DNA from 2 places in the Micromonospora sp. NPDC049801 genome. Region 1 is predicted to be linked to the other one. Evidence: riboswitches for the same ligand, from Rfam matches in the RefSeq annotation. Region 1 holds a riboswitch; the other holds the start of a gene.
What was found. A riboswitch is a leader RNA that binds a small molecule or an ion and turns the genes downstream of it on or off. The one in region 1 is predicted to bind thiamine pyrophosphate.

Region 1 (8,723 bases):
CGTCCTCGTCGTCGATGTCGTCGTCACCCCAGTTGCGGCGGGCGAACGGCAGGATCACCCAGAAGACGAGGAACCAGAGCCCGGCCAGCGCGCTCAACACGAAGGCGATCGGCCGGTCCAGCACGAAGTCGGTGATCAGCAGCACCGCGCTGACCATGGCGATCAGCATGAAGGCGAGGCCGCCGGTCGCCATGAGGTGCGCGAACCGCACCAGTTCCGGCTTGCGCCCCTGGCGGAACAGCGCCCGGTGGAACGCCACCGGCGAAATGATCATCGCGGTGGCGGCGGCCGCGGCGAGCAGGGCGACGATGTAGACGTCGCGCTGGAACTCGCTGGTCCGGGTGAACCCGTTGCTGAACGGCAGGGTGAGCAGGAAGGCGAAGAGGATCTGCACGCCGGTCTGGGCGACCCGCAACTCCTGGAGCAGGTCGGCGAAGTTGCGCTGCCAGCGTTGCTTCTCGGTCTCCTTGGACACGCGCTACCTCCGGTGAGACGGTACTGCCGGCGGTCCCGGCCGCCGGCAGCAACGCCAATGCCCCACACGACCGAGCGTGAAACAGGCTCACGACACCTGCCGTTCATCGTGCGGCAATGTCAGGACCCGCGACGGATCCGACCCACGTACCGGGCCTCCAGCGCATTGTTGTGCGCGTCCCCGTCCGGGATGTTCGCCGACAGGTAGACCGGAGGCCGCTCACCCGCCGCGAGCAGCCGGGCCACCACCTCCACGGTGACCTGCTGGGCCAGCAGCGCGGCCGTGATCGAGGAGACCGCGCCGACCGCGCCCCCGTCGGGCAGCGGCAGCGTCGCGTCGCCGTACGGGGCGCCGTTGTCGAGCACCACGTCGGCGAGGTCGGCCAGCTTGCGCCCGGACGGGTGGCGGGAGGTCATCCGGCCGGAATGCTGTGCGGAGGTGATCGCCACCAGCTGGTGACCCCGCTCCTTGAGCAGCGTGGCGAACTCGACCATCGCGCCGTTGACCCCGGAGTTCGAGGCGAGCACGAAGATGTCGGCGGGCCGTACGGGAGCCAACGCCCAGAGCCGGTGCGCCACCGCCGGGTCCCGTTCCAGCAGCGGCCCGAGCACGTCGGCCGGCTCGCCGCCGAGCAGCACCAGGTCCCGCAGGGCGATCCGGTTGGTGGGTACCAGCCCGCCGGCCCGGCCGGCGATCTCCATGGCGAGGGCCTCCGAGTGCCCGGTGCCGAAGGCGTGCACCACCCCGTCGGCGCGTACCGCCTCGGCGATCAGGTCGGCGGCCCGGCCCACGGCCTCGGCCTGGCTGGCGGCCACCCGGGACATCGTCTCGGTCACCACCCTCAGGTAGTCCCCGGCGCTCACCGTCATATGTCCTCCGTCCGTCTGTTGCGGGCGAACCACCGCACCGCGAAGTCGACCGTCGCCCGCTGGCGTACCAGCCTCGCCGTCCCGGCGCCCACCGGGCCGACGCGGACCACCGTCGTGGCGTCGAGGTCCCGGCCCAGCGCGCCGAAGTCGCTTCCGTCGAGCCGGACGTCCTGCCACCACACCCATTCCCGGCCGCCGTCGGCAGTCCGCACCGCCGCGCCCAGTCGCTCGCGGACCAGGGCGGGACGGCGGTACTCGGCCAGGTGCAGCGAGGTGTTGACGCTGTGGTCGACTCCGAGCAGCAGCACGTCGGCGTCCAGGTCGTAGAGCCGGGCCAGCGGCGAGCCCTCGCCGAGCATGTCGGCCAGTTCGTGCCCCGCCACCACCTGCTCGGCCGTCGGCCCGAGCGCGGTGAACGACACGTGGGGATGCGTGCTACGCATCGCCGAGGGCCAGCAGCGGACCGTCTCGGCGAACACGCCCATGTGCCGGCTCGGCGTGACCGCCGGGTCGAAGCCGGGCATCTCGGCGCGGATCAGCGGCCACCAGTCCACCGGCACCGGCGGGTTGCGCCACTGCGCGGGGTCGCTGTTGTCGGGGGTGTGGGTGGGTACCACGATCGTGCCGTCCGGGCCGAGCGCGTCACGCAGCGCCAGCGCCAGCGCCTGCGGTCCGCCGCAGACGTAGCCCAGCGGGCGCATCCCGGCGTGCACCAGCACCGTCGATCCGGGGCGTACGCCCAGCAGGCGGAGCTGCGCGGCGATCGACCGACGGGTGCCCGGCCCGCCGACGGGCGCGGTCACAGCTCTCCTCCGCCTGGCACGGCTCACGCCGTCCCGGCGACCCGCGCCAGGACCGCCTCGGCCAGCGCGTCGGGCGCGGCGTCCGGGATCCAGTGGGTCACCCCGGCCAGGGGTACGAAGCGATAGTCGCCGGTGACGTTGGCGGCGCACGCCTCGGCGGCGGTCCGGCCGATCGCGACGTCCCGGTCGCTCCACACGTAGGTGGTCGGTACGGCGACCGGGGCCACGGCGGCCAGGTCCGCGCGGGACATCGCCCGGTACCAGTTCAGGGCGGCGGTGAGCGCGCCCGGCTCGCGCATCGGGTCGGCGTAGCGGTTCACCCGGGTGGCGTCGCCCACCCCGCCCAGCAGCTTGCGCAGCGCCGTCGCGTGCCACGCGAGCAGCACCTTCTCGGCCTTGCCCGGCTTGCGGAACAGCGCGATGTACGACGACCGGGCCTTCTGCTGGCCGTCCGTGGCGAGCGCGTGTGCCATGGCCGCCGGGTGCGGCACCGACACCGCCGTCAACGTACGGACCCGCTGCGGGTGCGCGGCGGCCACCGCCCAGGCCACGACCGCGCCCCAGTCGTGGCCGACGAGGTGCACGGCGTCCAGGCCGAGCGCGTCGAGCACCGCGACCGCGTCGGCGACCAGTTCGGGAATCCGGTACCCCGCCACCTCGGCGGGGCGCGCGCCCGGCGAGTAGCCCCGCTGGTCGAGGGCGTACGTGCGCAGTCCGGCGGCGTGCAACGGCGGCACGACCTCGTCCCACTCGCCGCTGTGCTGCGGAAACCCGTGCAGCAGCAGGACGGGGACGCCGTCGGACGGGCCGCCGGTGCGTACCTCGAATGTCAGACCCCGCGCGTCGACCTGCATGATCGTCAGCCTACCCAGCCGTCGTCGCGCCGACCCGGATGCGCCGGCCGCGGGGACGCCCTGCTGGGCTGTTACCCCTGGTCGGTGCTAGCGTCAGCGAGACAACTTCACATCCGACAGGGGAGCGCACAGCGCTGAGAGTGCGGGCACGCCCGCAGACCCTCGAACCTGATCTGGGTAATGCCAGCGCAGGGAGTTCGGTCGACCTCCAGCCGCGCCGTGGGTCCGGTGCCACCGGACGCGCGGCGTGCGTCTTCTCCTGGTTCGTTTCACTGAACTGGGAGCACAGCATGGACAACACCACCAACCGTTGGCGCACGATCGACATCGTGGTCGCCTCGGTGATCGCGGTCGCCTTCGGCGTCATCTTCTGGGCCTGGGGCCTGGTCTGGAGCGCCACCGAGGGCGCGTTCGCCTTCTTCCCGCCGGCGCAGACGCTGATCTACGGCGTCTGGCTGATGCCGGCCGTGGTCGGCGGGCTGGTCATCCGCAAGCCCGGCGCGGCGCTCTACTGCGAGACGGTGGCCGCCGTCGTGTCCGCGCTGCTGGGCAGCCAGTGGGCCGGCACGGTCATCCCGCAGGGCATCGTGCAGGGCATCGGGGCCGAGCTGGCGTTCGCCGCGTTCCGCTACCGCTCGTACCGGCTGCCGACCGCGGTGCTGGCCGGCGCGCTGACCGGCCTCAGCGCGGCCCTGTTCGACTTCTTCGTCTGGAACGCCGAGTACGCGCTGGGCGACTACCGCATCCCGTACGCGCTGCTCACCATCGTCAGCGCCACGATCATCGCGGGCGTAGGCGGCTGGGCGCTCACCCGCGCCCTGGCCAACACCGGCGCCCTGGACCGCCTCCCATCAGGCCGAACCCGCGCGCTGGTCTGACGCTGTCCCGTCCGACCCTGTCCCGTCCGACCCTGTCCCGTCCGACCCGGCCTCGTCCGACCCTGCCTCGTTGATCAAGAGGTTCGCGTCACCGCGAGGCGGAATTCTGACGCGAACCTCTTGATCAACAGCGTGTGGGGAACCGGGAGGAGGGGTTGTGGGGGTACTGCTGCGGGGTTTTGGGTGGCGGCACGCCGGGCGGCGGGCCTGGGCGCTGCGCGGGGTGGATCTCCGAGTGGAGGACGGCGAGCGGGTGCTGCTGCTCGGGCCCTCGGGAGCCGGCAAGAGCACCCTGCTCAGCGCACTGGCCGGGCTGCTGCCGGACGACTCCGGTGAGCAGGAGGGCACCGTCGAGATCGACGGGCTCGACCCGCGCAAGGGCCGGGAGCGGGTCGGCATCGTCTTTCAGGACCCGCAGTCCCAGTTGGTCATGGCACGCAGCGGCGACGACGTCGCGTTCGGGTTGGAGAACCGGGGCGTACCCGCGGACGAGATCTGGCCGCGCGTCGACGAGGCGCTGCGGCGCGTCGGCTTCCCGTACCCCCGCGACCGCAACACAGCCGCCCTCTCCGGCGGCGAACAGCAGCGCCTCGCCCTGGCCGGCGCGTTGGCGCTGCGGCCCAGCCTGCTGCTGCTCGACGAGCCGACCGCCAACCTCGATCCGGACGGCGCCACCCTGGTCCGGGGCGCCGTGTCGGGCGCGCTGGACGCCGACACCACCCTGATCCTCGTCGAACACCGGGTGGCTGAGGCGTTGCCCCTGGTCGACCGGGTGGTCGTCCTGGAGCCCGGCGGCGGCATCCGCGCGGACGGGCCACCCGACGCGGTCTTCGCCACGCACGGCGACGCCCTCGCCGCCGAGGGCGTCTGGGTGCCCGGCCACCCCATCGCGCCGCGCCGGGCCACCACCGCCGCCGGCGACGCGCTGCTCACCGCCGACCGGCTCGGCCTGCCGTCGCGGCTGGGCCCCACCGATCTGACGGTACGCGCCGGAGAGGCCCTCGCCGTACGAGGACCGAACGGCGCCGGCAAGTCCACCCTGGCGCTGCTGCTCGGCGGGCTGCTCAAACCGGGTACCGGCCGGGTCACCGCCTCGGCCGAGCTGGCCGACGCCGACCATCGCACTCCCCCGCACCGCTGGCGCGCCCCCACGCTGGCGCGGCGCATCGGGTCGGTCTTTCAGGACCCGGAGCACCAGTTCGTCACCGGCACCGTCTTCGACGAGCTGGCGCTCGGCCCACGCCGGACGGGTCAACCCGAGGCAGCGGTCAAGGCGACGGTGGCCGGGCTACTCGAGCGGTTACGACTGACCCGGCTCGCGGCGGCCAACCCGTACACCCTCTCCGGTGGGGAGGCGCGACGCCTCAGCGTGGCGACGGCCCTGGCCACCGCGCCACGCCTGCTGATCTGCGACGAACCCACCTTCGGCCAGGACCGGCGGACCTGGGGCGAGCTGGTCGACCTCTTCGCCGACCTGCGCGACGCCGGGCACGGCGTCGTCAGCGTCACCCACGACCCGGACTTCGTCGCCGCGCTCGCCGACCGCACCGTCACCCTGGAGCGGTCGTGAGCGCGGCGGCGCGCAACCGTCACCTCGGAGCGATCGTGAACGCGGCGACGCGCCGCTACCGACGCCGCAGCGCCGAACAGGAGCCACGCCGATGATCAGCATCGAGCCGGTCGCCCGGCCCGGAGCGCCGTTGGCCCGCCGCAATCCGGTGGCGAAGCTCGCCGCCGCGTTGGTCTTCTCGTTCACCCTGCTGGCCACGCTCGACCCGGTGGCACCCGCGGTCGCCATCGCCGTCGAACTCGCCGTGCTGCCGCTGTTCGGCCTGCGCTACCGGGTCCTGGCCCGGCGGGCCCTGCCGCTGCTGCTCAGCGCCGTCGGCATCCTGGTCACCCTGGTGCTCTTCGCCGCCGACCAGTCCGGTCGCGTCCTGCTGGACGCCGGGCCGGTGCTGGTGAGCACCGGGGTGCTGCTCACCGCGCTCGGCCTGGTGCTGCGGATCTTCGCGGTGGCCCTGCCCGGGGTGATCGTCTTCGCCACCACCGACCCGACCGACCTGGCGGACGCGTTGATCCAGAACGCGAAGGCGCCGGCGCGGTTCGCCATCGGGGCGCTGGCCGCGTTCCGGCTCGTGCCGCTGCTCGGACAGGAGTGGCAGATGATCAGCATGGCCCGCCGGGCCCGCGGCGTCGAGGCGGGGCGCAACCCCGTAGCCAAGCTACGACTCTTCGCGTCCACGGCGTTCGCGCTGCTGGTCGGGGCGATCCGCCGAGGTACCCGGCTGGCCGTCGCGATGGACGCGCGCGGGTTCGACGCCGGCACACCCCGTACCGTGGCCCGCCGGCAGCGCTTCCGGCTCGCCGACACGCTGCTGGTCGTCGGTGCGGCGGCGCTGGCTGGCGCGGCCCTGACGACGAGCATCCTGGCCGGAACCTTCCGCCCCCTACTCGGCTGACACCGGCCCACGCCGGCCGGCCGCGCGCCAGGCCGGTCGCACGCCAGGCCGGTCGCATGCCAAGCCGGTCGCATGCCAAGCCGGTCGCATGCCAAGCCGGTCGCATGCCAAGCCGGTCGCATGCCAAGCCCTCGCGCGCTGCGCCCCCGCGCGCCGGGCCCCCGCGCCGGCGTGCCGGGCCTGCGTGCCGGGCCGGCGGCAAGATCCGCGCAACTTCAGGGATGTAGTGGCCTCCCACACTGACGAGGCCACTACATCCCTGAAGTTGCTGTCACCGAATCGTGGGCCCGCGCGGGCGCAACGGCTCGGTCAGCTACGCCGGAAGGCGTAGCGGCGGGTCTGCCCGGCCGGCTGGCTTCGGCCGCCGGCCGAGCGGTTGCCCCCGCCCGTGGGCGGCCCGGCGGTCGGCGCCGAGGGTCGGCTGGCCGGCGTGCGCAGATCCTCCACCGCTGGCGCGTCGACAGCCGCCGGCACATCGACGGGCAGCGCCGCGTCGGCCGGGACAGCTCCGGGCCGGAGCGGCTCGCCGGTAGCCGCCGGGTCGACCAGCGCCGCCAGCGGCAGCGGCTCGCCGGTAGCCACCGGGCCGTGGTCGGCCGCCGGGATCTTTCCGGGCGGGGTCGTCTTCGGGGTACGGGACTTTTTCGGGTTACGCCTGGCGGGCATCCGGGCCTCCTTCGGTGCCGACCGTCCCGGCCGTTCCCGCGCTGGCGGTCGGTCGGATCGGCTGGTGACCGCCGCGGCGCGACGGTTCAGTGGGAAGGGACTGCTCACCGGGGGTCAGGCAGGCTCGAGGCCGCCGAACGGCGGAATGGAGACGCGCGACGCCCGGGAGCGCACGGACCGCGACGCGGGGCGGCGGACCGGCTCGGAAGTGGGGCGTCAGTTACGCATGCCGGAACCCTAACCACCGGCTGGGCAGACGCGCATCCGAATTTACTGGCACGATCGGCAGATGCTGATCGCGTTCTCGATCACCCCGCTCGGCGGCGGCGACTCCGTGGGCGACCTCGTGGCAGAGGCGGTACGGGTGGTCCGCGAGTCCGGGCTGCCGAACCGGACCGACGCCATGTTCACCACCGTCGAGGGCGAGTGGGACGAGGTGATGGCGGTGGTCAAGCGGGCCGTCGACGTGGTGGCCGCGCAGGCGCCCCGGGTGAGCGTCGTCCTCAAGGCCGACGTCCGGCCCGGAGTCACCGACGCGCTCACCGCGAAGGTGGCGCGTGTGGAGGAACGACTGGCCCAGGGGTGAGCGGGTACTCGGTCGGCCGGTAGACGCGGTGGACGGACGGGCCGCGACCAGGCGGTGACCCGCCGTGGGACGACCTGCCCGTGAGGCCGGATGCCGCGATACCGTCGCAGGGACAGTTCGACGGCGAGAGGTGGCGGCACGAATGGCTCAGCAGGCGACAGCGCAGATCGGCGTGACCGGGCTGGCGGTGATGGGCCGGAACCTGGCCCGCAACCTGGCCCGTAACGGCTTCACCGTGGCGGTGCACAACCGGTCCCCGGAACGCACCCGCAGCCTCGTCGCGGAGCACGGCGACGAGGGCACCTTCGTGCCCGGTGAGTCGATGGCCGACTTCGTGGCGTCGCTGGAACGACCCCGCGCGGTGATCGTGATGGTCAAGGCCGGTGCGCCCACCGACGCGGTCATCGACGAGTTGGTGCCGCTGCTGGATGAGGGCGACATCATCGTCGACTGTGGCAACGCCCACTTCGCCGACACCCGCCGGCGCGAGGAGTCGCTGCGCGCGCAGGGGCTGCACTTCAGCGGCACCGGCGTCTCCGGCGGCGAGGAGGGCGCGCTGCTCGGCCCGAGCATCATGCCGGGTGGCTCGACCGAGTCGTACGCGAAGCTCGGGCCGATGTTCGAGAAGATCGCCGCCCAGGTGGACGGTGTGCCGTGCTGCACGCACGTCGGGCCGGACGGCGCCGGGCACTTCGTCAAGATGGTGCACAACGGCATCGAGTACGCCGACATGCAGCTCATCGCCGAGGCGTACGACCTGCTGCGGGCCGGGCTGGACGTGACCCCGGCGGAGATCGCCGAGATCTTCCGCGAGTGGAACAACGGCGAGCTGGAGTCGTTCCTCATCGAGATCACCGCCGACGTGTTGGCGCACACCGACGCGGCGACCGGCCGGGCGTTCGTCGACATCGTGCAGGACCGGGCCGAGCAGAAGGGCACCGGCCGGTGGACCGTGCAGAGCGCCCTGGACCTGGGCATTCCGATCACCGGGATCGCCGAGGCGACGTTCGCGCGCTCGCTGTCCGGGCACGTCGACCAGCGCGAGGCGGCCCGCCGGGCCTTCCCGGACGCCGGTGAGAAGTGGCAGGTCGCCGACCGGGACGCGTTCGTCGAGGACGTCCGCCGGGCGC
Region 2 (8,723 bases), on a different contig from region 1:
CGGGTGGGCGTGCTCGTCGTGACCGAGCAGCACCTGGAGGTTCACCTTGGTGCAGTCGATCTGCCCGTCCTCGGGGTCGGTCACCTTGACCGTGTAGCGGACCTGGTCACCCCAGTTGAAGAAGCCACCGTCCGGCGGGAACTCGATGGTTACCGTCGGCGCGGTGTTGCCCACGGTGACCGGTACGTTGGCCACCGCCGTGCGGCCCTTCGGGTTGGTCACGGTGAGCTGCGCCGTGTAGTTGCCCGCCGTGGCGTAGGTGTGCGTCGGGTTGGCCTCGGTGGAGGTCTGCCCGTCACCGAACGCCCAGGCGTAGGTGAGCGTTCCACCGTCCGGGTCCCGGGAGCCGGCGCTGGAGAACTCCACCGTCAACGGGGCCGGACCCGAGGTCGGGTTGGCGGCCGCCGCCGCGATCGGCGCACGGTCACCGGCGGTGTAGTCGATCCGGTAGACCCCGGAGTTGTCGTTGTTGCCGCCGAAGCCGCTGCCCCACTCGATCAGGTACAGCGCGCCGTCCGGACCGAACTCGAAGTCCATCGGCCGGATCATCGACATGCCGGGCAGCAACTGGTTGATGTCCACCAACGACTTGCCGTCGGCGGTCATCTGCATCGTGTACATCTTGTTCTGGTTCCACTCGCCCAGCAGCGCCTTGCCGTCGAAGTAGGCCGGCCACTTGCGGGTCGAGTTGAGGTTGGCGTCGTACCGGTAGGCCGGGCCGCCCATCGGGGCGCCACCGCCACCGATCTCCGGGTACCGCGCGTCACCGGCGTAGCCGTAGTCGACGGTGGCCGGGACGACCGGCGGGAGGTTGGTCAGGCCCGTGTTGTTGGGCGAGTTGTTGACCGGCGCGGCGCAGTCGAACTTCGGACCGCTCGGGCCGGACGGGAACGTGTAGTCGTTGTAGGCCTCGTTCGTGCCCGTGCAGTACGGCCAGCCGTAGTTGCCGGGGGTCACGACGTTCCACTCGACCAGACCCCGCGGGCCCCGGTCCGGGTTGTTCGAGTTGGCGTCCGGCCCGTAGTCACCGACGTACAGCGTGTCGGTCTTCGGGTCGGTGCCGATCCGGAACGGGTTGCGGAAGCCCATCGCGTAGATCTCGGGACGGGTCTTCTCGGTGCCGGCCGGGAAGAGGTTGCCGGACGGAACGGTGTACGTCCCGTTGTCCTCCGGGTGGATCCGGAGCACCTTGCCGCGCAGGTCGTTCGTGTTGGCCGACGTGCGCTGCGAGTCGTAGTCCTGGCGACCCGGACGCTCGTCGAGCGGCGCGTACGCGTTCGACTCGAACGGGTTGGTGTTGTCACCGGTGGCCAGGTACAGGTTGCCGGCGCTGTCGAAGGTCATGCTGCCGCCCGCGTGGCAGCAGGTGTTGCGCTGGGTGTCGACCCGCAGCACCTGTTTCTCGCTCGCCAGGTCGATGGTGTCGCCGGTCACGGTGAACCGGGACAGCAGGTTGCGCGTGACGTTGTCGTTCGGGGCGTAGTAGAGATACACCCACTTGTTGGTGGCGAAGTCCGGGTCGAGCCGGATGCCGATCAGGCCGTCCTCGTTGCCGGTGAAGACGTCCAGGTCGACGGCGGTGACGGTGTTGCCGGTGTCCGGCTTGATGATCTGCACCCGACCGTCGCGCTCGATGTAGAAGACCCGCCCGTCGGGGGCGATGTCCAGCTCCATCGGGTTGCTGGTGTTGCTGTCCAGCGTGACCTTCTCGAAGTTGGAGGTCTTCGACGCGCCGCAGTCGGCGTCGACCACGCCGGCCGCCGTCTGGATGCCGCCGAGCAGGTGCTTGAGGAACTCGGGCTCGGCGTACGACTCACGGGTGTGCCCGCCGCCGGTGTACCAGGAGCGGCCACCGTCGAAGTCCTGGCACCACGCCGTCGGGTGGTCGGCGCCCATCGCGCCGGCGCCCGGGGTGTAGCTCTTCTCGTCCAGGCTGGCCAGGACGTGCACGTCCGACCGGGGGTTGGTCTGGAAGTTGTACCACTCGTCGAACCGGGACCAGCGTTCCGGCAGTCCGGCGGTGGACGGGTGGGCCGGGTCCTCCACCTTGACGGTGGCCTGCTGGTTCTGCGGGTGGTTGGCGAAGTACGCGCCGACCAGGTCGCCGTACCAGGCCCAGCTGTACTCGGTGTCCGAGGCGGCGTGGACGCCGACGTAACCGCCGCCGGCCTTCACGTACCGCTCGAAGGCCGCCTGCTGGTCGGCGTTGAGAACGTCACCGGTGGTGGAGAGCCAGATCACGGCCTTGTACTTGGCGAGGTTGGCGTCGCTGAACGCGGCACCGTCCTCGGTGGTGTCCACCGTGAAGCCGTTGGTGGCGCCGAGCTGCTGGATGGCGGCGATGCCGGTGGGGATGGCGTCGTGCCGGAAGCCGGCGGTCTTCGAGAAGATCAGGACGGAGTAGGGGTCGGCCGCAGCGGCCTTCGGCGCGTTCGGCGCCGCCTGGGAGAGCGGAGCCGCGACAGGCACGTCTCGCGCGGGGATCTGTGCTCCGGTCGGAGCCGCCTGCGCCGGGGACCCGATGAGGGCCGTCGACGTCAGGGCGAGGGACAACAGGGTAGCGGTGAGTGGTAAACGGGCACGACGAGAACGGGACACGCCGCCTCCAATGTCGCGGTGGACAGGGATCGCGGGGCCGGCTCGCCGAAGACCGTCCCAGATGGAGCCGGTGGGGACGCCGTGCCAGGGCGTCCACGCCGGCATTTTGTCGAATCGCTGAACAAATTAGTTCTGCTGCATCGATGTCCGGCAAGATGCCGGCGGGTAACGGTTCTGCAACGGCGGGCGACATTCCGAACAGGACAGGAGAAAGCACCCCGATCGATACGCCGCCTCGGGTCGATGACCCACCCTTGGCAGCGGAGGCCGAACTGTCGTACGGTGACACGCAAGTAACCCACGGGAGCCCGGTGTACCGGGCTGAGAGGGGGGCTGACAGCCCCCGACCGTCGAACCTGATCCGGGTAATGCCGGCGCAGGGAGGAGCGTTGCCGTGCCGTCCCTTGGACGACTGCATCTGATCACCGACACCCGACCCGGGCGCGATCCCCTCACCGTGGTCCGGGCCGCCCTCGCGGCGGCCCACGCCGACCTCGTCGTGCAGGTCCGGGTCCAGGACTCCGCCACCGACCGCGAGGCGTACGACCTGGCCGCCCGGGTGCTCGCGCTGTGCGCGCCGTACGGGGCGACGTGCCTGATCAACGACCGACTGCACGTGGCGCTGGCGGTCGACGCCGCCGGTGGACACGTCGGCGCCGACGACCTGCCGGTCGCCGCGGCCCGGCACGTGCTCGGCCCCACCGGCGTGCTGGGCGTCACCGCCCGCGAGCCGCGCGGCGCGGTCGAGGCGGTCGTCGCCGGGGCCACCTACCTCGGCGTCGGCCCGTGCCACGCCACCAGCACCAAGTCCGGCCTGCCCGACCCCATCGGGGCAGTCGGGGTACGCGACGTCGTCGACGCCGTCGACGTGCCGGTCATCGCGATCGGGGGAGTGACCGCCGACCGGGTGCCGGCGCTGCGCGCCGCCGGGGCGTACGGGGTGGCCGTGGTCGGGGCGGTCTCCTCGGCCGCCGATCCGGGACGGGCTACCACCGACCTGCTGCGGGCGCTGGCGTGACCCGCGCCGACGTGGCGGTGGTGGGCGCGGGCCCGATCGGGCTGGCGATCGCGTGGCGCTGTGCCACCCGTGGCCTGCGCGTCGAGGTGCACGACCCGACGCCCGGGTCGGGGGCGTCGGCCGTCGCCGCCGGGATGCTCTCCCCGGTCGCCGAGGCGTACTTCGGGGAACGGCGACTGACCGAGCTGCTGGTGGCCTCCGCCGCGCGTTGGCCCGCGTTCGCCGCCGAACTGACCGACGCCAGCGACGCCACGATCGGCTACCGGACCGAGGGCACCCTGATGGTCGGGCTGACCGGCGACGACCTGGCCGAGGCCCGCCGGCTGTGGGCGTACCAACAGGGTCTGGATCTGCCGGTGACGGCGCTGCGCCCCACTGAGCTGCGCGACCGCGAGCCGGCGCTCGCGCCCCGGGTTCGCGGCGGCGCGTTCGCGCCCACCGACCACCAGGTCGATCCCCGGCGGCTGGTGCCGGCGCTGCGCACGGCCGCGCGGCGGGCCGGCGCGGCGTTCGTGCCGCGGCCGGTCCGGCGATTGTCCGAGGTGGAGGCCGGAGTCACGGTGGTCGCGGCCGGTTGCGGCGCCGCCGCCCTCACCGGCCTGCCGGTTCGGCCGGTGAAGGGCCAGATCCTCCGGCTGCGCGCGCCCGGCGGCGTCGCGCCGGGCTTCCGGCACGTGATCCGGGGGTACGCCGACGGCGAGCACGTCTACCTGGTGCCCCGCACCGACGGCGAGGTGGTGCTCGGCGCGACGGTCGAGGAGCGGTCGGACACCACCGTCACCGCCGGCGCGGTGCAGCGGCTGCTGCGCGCCGGGGTCGACCTGCTGCCCGAACTGACCGAGTACGACCTGGTGGAGGCCGTCGCCGGGCTGCGGCCCGGTACCCCGGACAACGCGCCGATCCTCGGGCCGCTGCCCGGCCGGCCGGACGTGCTGGCCGCCACCGGGCACCACCGGCACGGCATCGTCCTGACCCCGGTCACCGCCGAGGCGATCACCGAACTGGTGCTCACCGGAACGCCCGACCCGCTGCTCACCGGCTTCGGCGCCGACCGGTTCGCCGGCCCGAGAAGCAGTTTCGAGGAGGAGTGATGGAGCTGACGGTGAACGGAGCCGGGCGCAGCGTCCCCGGCGGTGTGTCGGTGGCCGACCTGGTCCAAGACGTCGCGCCGCACCAGCGTGGCGTCGCGGTCGCGGTCAACGGCGAGGTGGTGCCCCGGGCCGGCTGGCCGGCCACGGAGCTGCGCGACGGCGACCAGGTCGAGGTGCTCACCGCCGCGCAGGGCGGGTGAGCGGCGTGCCGTTCGAACTGGGTGGGGAGAGGTTCGGCTCGCGGTTGATCCTCGGCACCGGCGGGGCCGCGAACCTGCACGTGCTGGAGCAGGCGATCCGGGCGTCCGGCACGGAACTCGTCACGCTGGCACTGCGCCGGGTGGACACCGCCCCGGGCACCGGAGGCGGGCTGCTGGACCTGCTGGACCGGTGCGGCGTACGGCTGCTGCCGAACACGGCCGGCTGCCACACCGCGGCCGAGGCGGTGAAGGTGGCCCGGCTGGCGCGCGACGCGTTCGATACCGACTGGGTGAAGCTGGAGGTGATCGGCGACGAGCGGACGCTGCTGCCCGACGGGGTGGAGCTGCTCCGCGCCGCCGAGGAACTCGTCGCCGACGGTTTCACGGTGCTGCCGTACACCAGCGACGACCCGGTGCTCGCCCGCCGCCTCGCCGACGTGGGCTGCGCCGCGGTGATGCCCGCCGGGGCGCCGATCGGCTCGGGACTCGGCATCGGCAACCCGCACCACATCCGGCTGATCCGGCAGAGCGTGGACGTGCCGGTGATCCTCGACGCCGGCATCGGCACCGCCTCCGACGCGGCGCTCGCCATGGAGCTGGGCTGCGACGCCGTCCTGCTGGCCAGCGCGGTCACCCGGGCCGCCGACCCGGTGGCGATGGCGACGGCGATGCGGTACGCCGTCGAGGCCGGCCGCCTGGCGGCGGGCGCGGGCCGGATCGCCCGGCGCTTCCACGCCCTCGCGTCCACCCCCGACGAGGGAAGACCGAACCTGTGACGGGGTCGCCGCCGGCCGGGGTGGTCCTGTTGACCGATCGGCTGGTCGCCAGGAGCGGTCTCGAACGGGTCGTGGCGGGGGCGGTCGCCGGGGGAGTGCGCTGGGTCGTGCTGCGGGAGAAGGACCTGCCCCGCGCCGAGCGCGCCGCCCTCGCCGTCGAGCTACGCGCGATCCTCGCCGACGCCGGCGGGACCCTCATCGTGGCCGGCCCCGACCCGCTGGGCGGCGACGTCGTCCACCTGCCGGCCGCCGGCCCGTACCCGCCGCCACGCCACGGTCTGGTCGGCCGCTCCTGCCACAACGAGACCGAACTGAACCGCCTCACCACCGAGCACTACGCCACCCTCTCCCCGATCTGGCCCACCACCACCAAACCCGGCTACGGCCCACCCCTACAAGCAACGGGCCTGCGAAAGCTGATCGAGATCAGCCCGGTGCCCCTGTTGGCGCTGGGTGGCATCGAAACCCCGGAACAGGTAACCGCCTGCGTGCAGGCAGGAGCCGCCGGAGTGGCAGTACTCGGCGCACTCATGCGCGCAAGAAACCCCGAAGAGGCAGCGGCAAACCTGACCAGCGCCTTCGAAGAGGCGGTCACCCAGAAGGTCCTAAAAGGCCGGCACGGGCGCACGGAGGTCCCCCGGTCAGGGCTGCGGCCGACCGTGCCCACGCAGGGATCAAGCCTGACCGCCCGGAGTGGGCACGGTCGGCCGCCGCCCCAAACCGCGACCACGAAGGAAAGCCAGTGACCCCGAAAACCACGCTAACCATCGCCGGCTCCGACTCCGGCGGTGGCGCGGGCATCCAGGCGGACCTCAAGGTCTTCGCGGCGCTCGGCGCGTACGGCACGAGTGTCCTCACGGCGGTGACCGCGCAGAACACCCGGGGTGTCGACGCCGTCCTGCCGTTGCCACCGCGCACGGTCGCGGAGCAGTTGGACAGCGTGCTCGCCGACTTCACCGTGGGCGCGGTCAAGACGGGGATGCTCGGCACCCCGGCCGTCGCCGACGTGGTGGCTCAGGCGGCCCGGGACGGTCGGTTGCCCCAGCTCGTCGTCGATCCGGTGCTGGTCGCGACGAGCGGTCACCGGCTGGGCGTGGTGGGCGCGGTGGAGCGGCTGCTTCCGTACGCCCGGGTGGCGACGCCGAACTGCGCGGAGGCCGCGGCCATCACCGGACGTGGCGTGGACGACGTGGCGGGGATGGTCGTGGCCGCCGAGGCGCTTGCGGCCGGCGGCCCGGAGTACGTGGTGGTCACCGGCGGCGACGTCGCTGGGGACGAGGCGGTCGACGTGCTGTGCGGCGCTGGCGTCACCACTCTGCTGCGCGGTCCCCGGGTGGACACCCGGCACACCCATGGCACCGGCTGTTCGTTCTCGGCGGCCGTCGCCGTGCGGCTGGCGCTGGGGGATCCGGTGCCGGCGGCGGTGCAGGTCGCCAAGGAGTACGTGTTCCGCGCGCTGACCGGCGGGCGGGGCTGGGAGCTGGGCACGGGGCGCGGGCCGCTGGATCACTTCGGCTGGTCCGCCTGATCACCAGGGAGGTTGTCATGCAGGCACGAGGCAAGGTGTACGTCGAGGGGTCGCGGCCGGATGTGCGGGTGCCGTTCGCGGAGGTGACGCTGACCGGTGACCATCCGCCGGTACGGCTTTACGACACGTCCGGCCCGGGGTCGGACCCGGCGGTGGGGTTGCCGGCGCTGCGTGGTCCGTGGATCGCCGAGCGCGGTGACGTGGCCCCGGTGCGGGGCGCGGGCACGCCGCTGGCCGGCGCGGAGGGTCGTCGGCCCACGCAGTTCGCGTACGCGCGGGCGGGTGTGGTGACGCCGGAGATGGAGTTCGTGGCGATCCGGGAGAACGTCGACCCGGAGCTGGTCCGGACCGAGATCGCCGCCGGTCGGGCGGTGCTGCCGCTGAACGTGAACCACCCGGAGTGCGAGCCGGCGATCATCGGTAAGGCGTTCCTGGTCAAGGTGAACGCCAACATCGGCACGTCGGCGGTCAGCTCGTCGGTGGCCGAGGAGGTGGAGAAGCTGACCTGGGCGACCCGGTGGGGCGCGGACACCGTGATGGACCTGTCCACGGGCAAGCGGATCCACGAGACCCGTGAGGCGATCGTGCGCAACTCCCCGGTGCCGATCGGGACGGTGCCGATCTATCAGGCGTTGGAGAAGGTCGGCGGCGACCCGGTGAAGTTGAGCTGGGAGGTGTTCGCCGAGACCGTCATCGAGCAGGCCGAGCAGGGCGTGGACTACATGACGGTGCACGCCGGGGTGCTGCTGCCGTACGTGCCGCTGGCCGTGGACCGGGTGACCGGGATCGTCTCCCGGGGCGGCTCGATCATGGCGGCCTGGTGCCTGGCGCACCACGAGGAGAACTTCCTGTACACCAACTTCGCGGAGCTGTGCGCGATCCTCGCGCGCTACGACGTGACGTTCTCGCTCGGTGACGGGCTGCGGCCCGGTTCGATCGCGGACGCCAACGACGAGGCGCAGTTCGCCGAGCTGCGCACCCTCGGTGAGCTGACGAAGGTCGCCTGGGAGCACGACGTGCAGGTGATGATCGAGGGCCCGGGTCACGTGCCGATGCACAAGATCAAGGAGAACGTGGACCTCCAGCAGGAGTGGTGCCACGAGGCGCCCTTCTACACGCTCGGTCCACTGACCACCGACATCGCGCCCGCGTACGACCACATCACCTCGGCGATCGGCGCGGCGATGATCGGCATGTTCGGGACCGCCATGCTCTGCTACGTCACCCCGAAGGAGCACCTCGGCCTGCCGGACCGGGACGACGTGAAGGCCGGCGTGATCGCGTACAAGATCGCCGCCCATGCTGCCGACCTGGCCAAGGGGCACCCCGGCGCGCAGGCGTGGGACGACGCGCTGTCGAAGGCACGGTTCGAGTTCCGCTGGGAGGACCAGTTCAACCTCTCGCTGGACCCGGAGACCGCTCGGTCGTACCACGACGCGACGCTGCCGGCCGAGCCCGCGAAGACCGCCCACTTCTGCTCGATGTGCGGCCCGAAGTTCTGCTCCATGAAGA

Region 2: another riboswitch for thiamine pyrophosphate. It lies ahead of thiE (thiamine phosphate synthase); the one in region 1 lies ahead of AB0I89_RS29075 (ECF transporter S component).

What each region holds. Positions count from the first base shown of each region.
Region 1 covers NZ_JBFAMS010000020.1:34,375-43,097, reverse strand. Annotated here, with positions in the region: gene AB0I89_RS29095 (DUF6328 family protein) at 1-475, opposite strand, end outside; gene AB0I89_RS29090 (SIS domain-containing protein) at 595-1,344, opposite strand; gene AB0I89_RS29085 (AAC(3) family N-acetyltransferase) at 1,341-2,147, opposite strand; gene AB0I89_RS29080 (alpha/beta fold hydrolase) at 2,171-3,001, opposite strand; TPP riboswitch at 3,110-3,214, shown strand; gene AB0I89_RS29075 (ECF transporter S component) at 3,292-3,879, shown strand; gene AB0I89_RS29070 (ABC transporter ATP-binding protein) at 4,046-5,449, shown strand; gene AB0I89_RS29065 (energy-coupling factor transporter transmembrane component T) at 5,541-6,341, shown strand; gene AB0I89_RS29060 (hypothetical protein) at 6,651-7,007, opposite strand; gene AB0I89_RS29055 (MTH1187 family thiamine-binding protein) at 7,297-7,593, shown strand; gene gndA (NADP-dependent phosphogluconate dehydrogenase) at 7,736-8,723, shown strand, end outside.
Region 2 covers NZ_JBFAMS010000007.1:307,747-316,469, reverse strand. Annotated here, with positions in the region: gene AB0I89_RS15995 (ThuA domain-containing protein) at 1-2,469, opposite strand, end outside; TPP riboswitch at 2,889-2,998, shown strand; gene thiE (thiamine phosphate synthase) at 2,993-3,616, shown strand; gene thiO (glycine oxidase ThiO) at 3,613-4,707, shown strand; gene thiS (sulfur carrier protein ThiS) at 4,707-4,907, shown strand; gene AB0I89_RS15975 (thiazole synthase) at 4,904-5,683, shown strand; gene AB0I89_RS15970 (thiamine phosphate synthase) at 5,680-6,429, shown strand; gene thiD (bifunctional hydroxymethylpyrimidine kinase/phosphomethylpyrimidine kinase) at 6,426-7,211, shown strand; gene thiC (phosphomethylpyrimidine synthase ThiC) at 7,229-8,723, shown strand, end outside.